DNA from 2 places in the Micromonospora sp. HM134 genome. Region 2 is predicted to be linked to the other one. Evidence: riboswitches for the same ligand, from Rfam matches in the RefSeq annotation. Region 2 holds a riboswitch; the other holds the start of a gene.
What was found. A riboswitch is a leader RNA that binds a small molecule or an ion and turns the genes downstream of it on or off. The one in region 2 is predicted to bind thiamine pyrophosphate.

Region 1: another riboswitch for thiamine pyrophosphate. It lies ahead of FJK98_RS25580 (ECF transporter S component); the one in region 2 lies ahead of thiE (thiamine phosphate synthase).

Annotation. Positions count from the first base shown of each region.
Region 1 covers NZ_CP041061.1:5,926,585-5,929,987, forward strand. The annotation lists gene FJK98_RS25570 (DUF6328 family protein) at 1-479, opposite strand, end outside; gene FJK98_RS25575 (alpha/beta fold hydrolase) at 607-1,437, opposite strand; TPP riboswitch at 1,540-1,645, shown strand; gene FJK98_RS25580 (ECF transporter S component) at 1,722-2,312, shown strand; gene FJK98_RS25585 (ABC transporter ATP-binding protein) at 2,346-3,403, shown strand, end outside.
Region 2 covers NZ_CP041061.1:6,620,073-6,623,475, reverse strand. The annotation lists gene FJK98_RS28705 (ThuA domain-containing protein) at 1-1,509, opposite strand, end outside; TPP riboswitch at 1,848-1,956, shown strand; gene thiE (thiamine phosphate synthase) at 1,951-2,577, shown strand; gene thiO (glycine oxidase ThiO) at 2,571-3,403, shown strand, end outside.

The sequences.
Region 1 (3,403 bases), 690 kb from region 2:
TCGTCATCGTCGTCGTCGATGTCGTCGTCGCCCCAGTTGCGCCGGGCGAACGGCAGGATCACCCAGAAGGTCAGGAACCACAGGCCGGTGATCACGGTGAGCACCACGGCGATGCCGGTGTCGAGCACGAAATCGGCGATCAGCAGGACCGCGCTCACCATCGCGACCAGCATGAAGGCCAGGCCACCGGAGGCCATCCGGTGCGCGAAGCGGACCAGTTCCGGCTTGCGGCCCTGGCGGAACAGCGCCCGGTGGAAGGCGACCGGCGAGATGATCATCGCGGTGGCCGCGGCGGCGGACAGCAGGGCGAGGATGTAGACGTCCCGCTGGAACTCGCTGGTCCGGGTGAACCCGTTACTGAACGGCAGGGTCAGCAGGAAGGCGAAGAGGATCTGCACGCCGGTCTGGGCGACCCGCAGTTCCTGGAGCAGATCGGCGAAATTGCGCTGCCAGCGCTGCTTCTCGGATTCCTTCGACACGCGCTACCTCCGGTTCAGACGGTACGACCGACGGGGGCACCCCCCGTCGGCAGCAACGCCTGTGCCCGATCCACGATCGCCCGAAACCGATTCACGATCCCCGATCGGGGCGCTCCGTCGGCACCCCTCAGACCGCCCCGCGCACCCGGGCGAGAATCACCTCGGCCAACGGGCCCGGCGCCTCGTCGGGAATCCAGTGGGTCACCCCGTCGAACACCACGAACCGGTAGTCCCCCGACACGTGCCGGGCGCACGCCTGCGCGGCGGCCCGCCCGATCGCCACGTCCCGGTCGCTCCACACGTAGCTGGTCGGCACCGGCACCGGACCGACCGCCTTCATGTCCCGCCCCGACATCGCCCGGTACCAGTTCAACGCGCCGGTCAACGCGCCCGGTGACCGCATCGGCCCGGCGTACCGGGCCACCCGGGCCGGGTCGCCGACGCCGGACAACAGCCGGCGCAGCACCACCCCCCGCCCGGCCAGCAGCACCCGCTCCGCCAGGCCCGCCCGGCGGAACAACGCCATGTACGACGAGCGCGCCCGCTGCCCACGGTCGGTGGCCAACGCGTACCCGAAGGCGGCCGGGTGCGGCACCGAGACCGCGGTGAGGGTACGCACCCGCTGCGGATGCCGCGCGGCCAGCGCCCAGGCGACGACCGCGCCCCAGTCGTGCCCCACCACGTGCGCGGCGTCGACGCCCACCGCGTCCAGCACCGCCACCGCGTCGGCGACCAGCTCCGGCAGCCGGTAGTCGGCCACCGCGACGGGGCACGCCCCGGGCGAGTAACCCCGCTGGTCGGGGGCGTACGTGCGCAGCCCGGCGGCGTGCAGGGCGGGCGTCACCGCGTCCCACTCCCCACCGTGCTGGGGAAAACCGTGCAGCAGCAGCACCACCTCGCCGCCCTCGGGGCCACCGGCCCGTACGTCGAACGTCAGACCCCGCGCCGCCACCCGCACGATCGCCAGCCTACCCAGCCCACCCGGACGTCGAATGCCGGGAACCGTGTGACCTGCTGGGCCGTTGCCGCAGGTCGGTGCTAGCGTCTGCCGAGACAACTTCACATCCGACAGGGGAGCGCACAGCGCTGAGAGTGCGGGCACCGCCCGCAGACCCTCGAACCTGATCTGGGTAATGCCAGCGCAGGGAGTTCGGTCGACCTCCAGCCGCGCCGCCGTCCGGCAGCCGCCGGGCGCGGCGTGCGTCTTCTCCTGGTTCGATCGCTGGACTGGGAGGCACCGACATGCAGCACACCACCACCAACCGGTGGCGCACCATCGACATCGTGGTCGCCGCCGTGATCGCCGTCGCCTTCGGCGTCATCTTCTGGGCCTGGGGCCTGGTCTGGAAGGCCGCCGACCCGGCGTTCGCCGCCGCACCGGCCAGCCAGGCCGTGATGTACGGCGTCTGGCTCGTCCCGGCCGTGCTCGGCGGCCTGGTCATCCGCAAGCCCGGGGCGGCCCTGTTCTGCGAGGCCGTCGCCGCCACCGTCTCCGCGCTGCTCGGCGCCGAGTGGGGCGGCGTCACCATCGTGCAGGGCCTGATCCAGGGCCTCGGCGCGGAGCTGGCCTTCGCCGCGTTCCGCTACCGGGCGTACCGGCTGCCGGTGGCGGTGCTGGCCGGGGCGATGACCGGGCTGAGCGCCGCCCTGTTCGACTTCTTCGTCTGGAACGCCGAGTACGCCCTGACCAGCTACCGCCTGCCGTACGCGGCACTGACCGTGGTCAGCGCCGCCGTCGTCGCCGGGGTCGGCGGCTGGTACCTGACCCGGGCGCTCGCCGAGACCGGGGTGCTCGACCGGTTCCCCGCCGCCCGCGACCGCACGCTCGTCTGACCCTGCCGTGGCGAGCGGGAAGGGGTCGACGGCGTGGCCGGGGTGAGGCTGGTCGGCTTCGGCTGGCGGCACGCCGGGCGGCGGGCCTGGGCGGTACGCGGGGTCGACCTGCGCATCGACCACGGGGAACGGGTGCTGCTGCTGGGGCCGTCCGGGGCGGGCAAGAGCACCCTGCTGGCCGCGCTGGCCGGGCTGCTGCCGGCGGACTCCGGCGAGCAGGAGGGCACCGTCGAGATCGACGGCCTCGACCCGGCCAAGGCCCGCGAGCGGGTCGGCACCGTCTTCCAGGACCCGCAGTCCCAGCTCGTGATGGCCCGCTGCGGGGACGACGTCGCGTTCGGCCTGGAGAACCGGGGGGTGCCCGGCGACGAGATCTGGCCCCGGGTGGACGAGGCGCTGCGCCGGGTCGGTTTCCCGTACCACCGGGACCGGCCCACCGCGGCGCTGTCCGGCGGAGAGCAGCAGCGGCTCGCCCTGGCCGGCGTGCTGGCGCTGCGGCCGGGGCTGCTGCTGCTCGACGAGCCGACCGCCAACCTCGACCCGGCCGGCGGGGAACTGGTCCGCACGGCGGTGGCCGGCGCGTTGGACCCCGACACCACCCTGGTCCTGGTCGAACACCGGGTCGCCGACGCCCTGCCCCTGGTCGACCGGGTGGTGGTGCTCACCCCCGGCGGCGGGGTCCGGGCCGACGGGACACCGGAGGCGGTCTTCGCCGCGCACGGGGCCGCCCTCGCCGCCGAGGGGGTGTGGGTGCCCGGCCACCCCAGCGTGGCCCGGCCGGCCGCCGGACCGCCCGGCGCGGAGTTGCTCACCGCCGACCGGCTCGGCCTGCCGCCCCGGCTGGCCCCCACCGACCTGGCGGTACGCGCCGGCGAGGCGCTCGCCGTCCTCGGGCCCAACGGGGCCGGCAAGTCCACCCTCGCGCTGCTGCTCGGCGGCCTGCTCCGCCCCGGGGGCGGCCGGCTGACCGCCACCGCCGCACTGGCCGACGGGGACACCCGTACGCCCCCGCACCGGTGGCGGGCCCCCGCGCTGGCCGGCCGGATCGGTTCGGTCTTCCAGGACCCGGAGCACCAGTTCGTCACCCGCAC
Region 2 (3,403 bases):
GAACGGGTTACGGAAGCCCATGCCGAAGATCTCGGGACGGGTCTTCGCGGTGCCCGGGGCGAACAGGTTCCCCGTCGGGACGGTGTAGGTGCCGTCGTCCTCCGGGTGGATCCGGATCACCTTGCCGCGCAGGTCGTTGGTGTTGCCGGCGCTGCGCTGCGCGTCGTAGTCCTGCCGGCCGGCCCGCTCGTCGATCGGGGTGAAGGCGCTCGACTCGAACGGGTTGGTGTTGTCGCCGGTGGCGAGGTACAGGTTGCCCTTCGAGTCGAAGGTCATGCTGCCGCCGGCGTGGCAGCAGGTGTTGCGCTGGGTGTCGACCTGGAGCACGACCTTCTCGGTGGCCTTGTCGATGGTGTCACCGTTGACGGTGAACCGGGACAGGTAGTTGCGCGGGGCGCCACCGGCCGGTGCGTAGTACAGGTAGATCCACTTGTTGGTGGCGAAGTCCGGGTCGAGGCGCAGGCCGAGCAGGCCGTCCTCGTTGCCGGTGAAGACGTCCAGCCGGGTCGCGGTGACCGTGTTGCCGGTGTCCGGCTTCACGATCTGCACCCGGCCGTCACGCTCGGCGTAGAACACCCGGCCGTCCGGAGCGATGTCCAGCTCCATCGGGTTGTTGGTGTTGCTGTCGAGGGTGACCTTCTCGAAGTTCGAGGTCTTCGTGGCGCCGCAGTCGGCGTTCTCGACCCCGGCCGCGGTGCGGATGCCGCCGAGCAGGTGGCTGAGGAACTCCGGCTCGGTGTACGACGCCTGGGTGTGGCCGCCGCCGGTGTACCAGGACCGACCGCCGTCGTAGTCCTGGCACCAGGCGGTGGGGTGGTCGGCACCCATCGCGCCGGCGCCCGGGCTGTAGGACTTCTCGTCCAGGCTGGCCAGCACGTGCACCTTGGAACGCGGGTTGGTGCGGAAGTTGTACCACTCGTCGAACCGGGACCAGCGGTCCGGCAGGTCGGCGGTCGACGGGTGCGCGTGGTCCTCGACCTTGACGGTGGCCTGCTGGTTGGCCGGGTGGCCGGAGAAGTACGCGCCGACCAGGTTGCCGTACCAGGCCCAGTCGTACTCGGTGTCGGAGGCGGCGTGCACGCCGGCGTAGCCGCCGCCGGCCTTGATGTAGCGCTCGAACGCGGCCTGCTGGGTGGCGTCGAGGACGTCACCGGTGGTGGAGAGCCAGATCACCGCCTGGTACTTGGCCAGGTTGGTGTCGTTGAAGGCGGCCCCGTCCTCGGTGGTGTCGACGGTGAAGCCGTTCTCGGTGCCGAGCTTCTGGATCGCGGCGATGCCGGCCGGGATGGCGTCGTGCCGGAACGCAGCGGTCTTGGAGAAGACCAGGACCGAGAACGGTTCGGCGGCGGCTGCCGCCGCCGGCGCGGGTGCGGCCTGGGGCCGGGCCTGCGCGACGGGAGCGGCCTGGGCGGCGGTGCCGCCGATCAGACCGCTGGCGAGTAGGGAGAGGGCCAGTAGACCGGCACCCAGTGGACCGCGACGTGCGCGGCGATGGCGGGATGGAGACACTCCATGCTCCTTTTGTCCGCGTTGGACAGTGGTGGGGGCATGGGGACGACTCGCCGCAGACCGTCCCCGGTCGGATCGGTGTGGGCCCGCCGAGGTCCGCACCGGTGGCGATCAGGTGCGGGCCACGCCGAGGCTTCGCACCGGAATAATGTCGATCGGTTGAACAAATTAGCGCCGCTGGATTGGTTTCCGGCAAGGCATGAGCATGTAACGATTCGGTATCGGCGACTCGCTTTTCCGGCTTATGTGGATACAAGCCCAAAATAGTAGCCATCGACGTTGCTGGATCAATCTAACACCCCTTGGCGGATCAGCGGATCTGTCGTACGGTCACAGGCACGTGACCCACGGGAGCCCGGTACACCGGGCTGAGAGGGGGGCTGAGAGCCCCCGACCGTCGAACCTGATCCGGGTAATGCCGGCGCAGGGAGGAGAGTTGCCGTGCCGTCCCTCGGCCGACTGCATCTGATCACCGACACCCGCCCCGGGTGCGACCCGCTCGCCGTCCTGCGGGCCGCCCTCCCGGTGGCCCGCGACGAGCTGGTCGTCCAGGTCCGGGTGACCGACGACACCACCGACCGGCAGGCCTACGACCTGGCCCGCCGGGTGCGCGAGCAGTGCGCGCCGTACGGGGCGACCTGCCTGGTCAACGACCGGCTGCACGTAGCCCTCGCGGTGGACGCCCACGGCGGCCACGTCGGCGCGGACGACCTGCCCGTCGCGGCGGCCCGCCGGGTCCTCGGCCCCGACGCCGTGCTCGGGGCGACCACCCGGGAACCGGGTGCCGCCGCACGGGCGGTCGCCGCCGGGGCCAGCTACCTGGGCGTCGGCCCGTGCCACCCGACCGCCACCAAGACCGGCCTGCCCGACCCGATCGGCCCCGCCGGGATCCGCGCCGTCGCCGATGCCGTCGACGTGCCGGTGATCGCCATCGGCGGGGTCACCGTCGCCACGGTGCCGGCGCTGCGGGCCGCCGGGGCGTACGGGGTGGCGGTGGTCGGGGCGCTGTCCACCGCCGCCGACCCGGGCCGGGCCACCGCCGAACTGATCGCGGCGCTGACGTGCTGAACCGGCCCGACGTCGCAGTCGTGGGCGCGGGGCCGGTCGGATTGGCGATCGCCTGGCGCTGCGCCGCCCGGGGCCTGCGGGTGGCCGTGCACGACCCGGCCCCCGGCTCCGGCGCGTCCCGGGTCGCCGCCGGGATGCTCGCCCCGGTCGCCGAGGCGTACTTCGGGGAACGGGAACTGACCGGGCTGCTCACCGAGTCCGCCGCCCGCTGGCCGGGCTTCGCCGCCGAGCTGACCGAAGCCACCGGAACGGAGTTCGGGTACCGCACCGACGGCACCCTCGTCGTCGGGCTGACCGGGGACGACCTGGCCGAGGCGCGCCGGCTCTGGTCGTACCAGCAGGGGCTGGGGCTGCCGATCAGCGCGCTGCGGCCGTCGCAGCTACGGGAGCGCGAACCGGCGCTGACCCCCCGGTTGCGCGGCGGCGCGGTCGCCCCCGGCGACCACCAGGTCGACCCGCGCCGGCTGGTCGACGCGCTGCGGGTCGCCGCCGGACGGGCCGGCGCGACCCTGCTGCCCGGCGCGGTGACCCGACTGGCCGAGGTGGACGCGCCGGTCGTCGTGGTCGCCGCCGGCTGCGGCGCCGCCGCGCTGACCGGGCTGCCGGTCCGCCCGGTCAAGGGCCAGGTGCTGCGGCTCCACGCGCCCGACCACCGCCCGCCCGGCTTCCGGCACGTCATCCGGGGGTACGCCGACGGCGAGCCGGTCTACCTCGTCCCCCGCGACGACGGCGAGGTGGTGCTCGGGGCGACAGTCGAGGAGCGCGCCGACACCGAGGTGACCGCCGGGGCGGTGCTGCGCCTGCTCCGCGCCGCCGTCGACCTCGT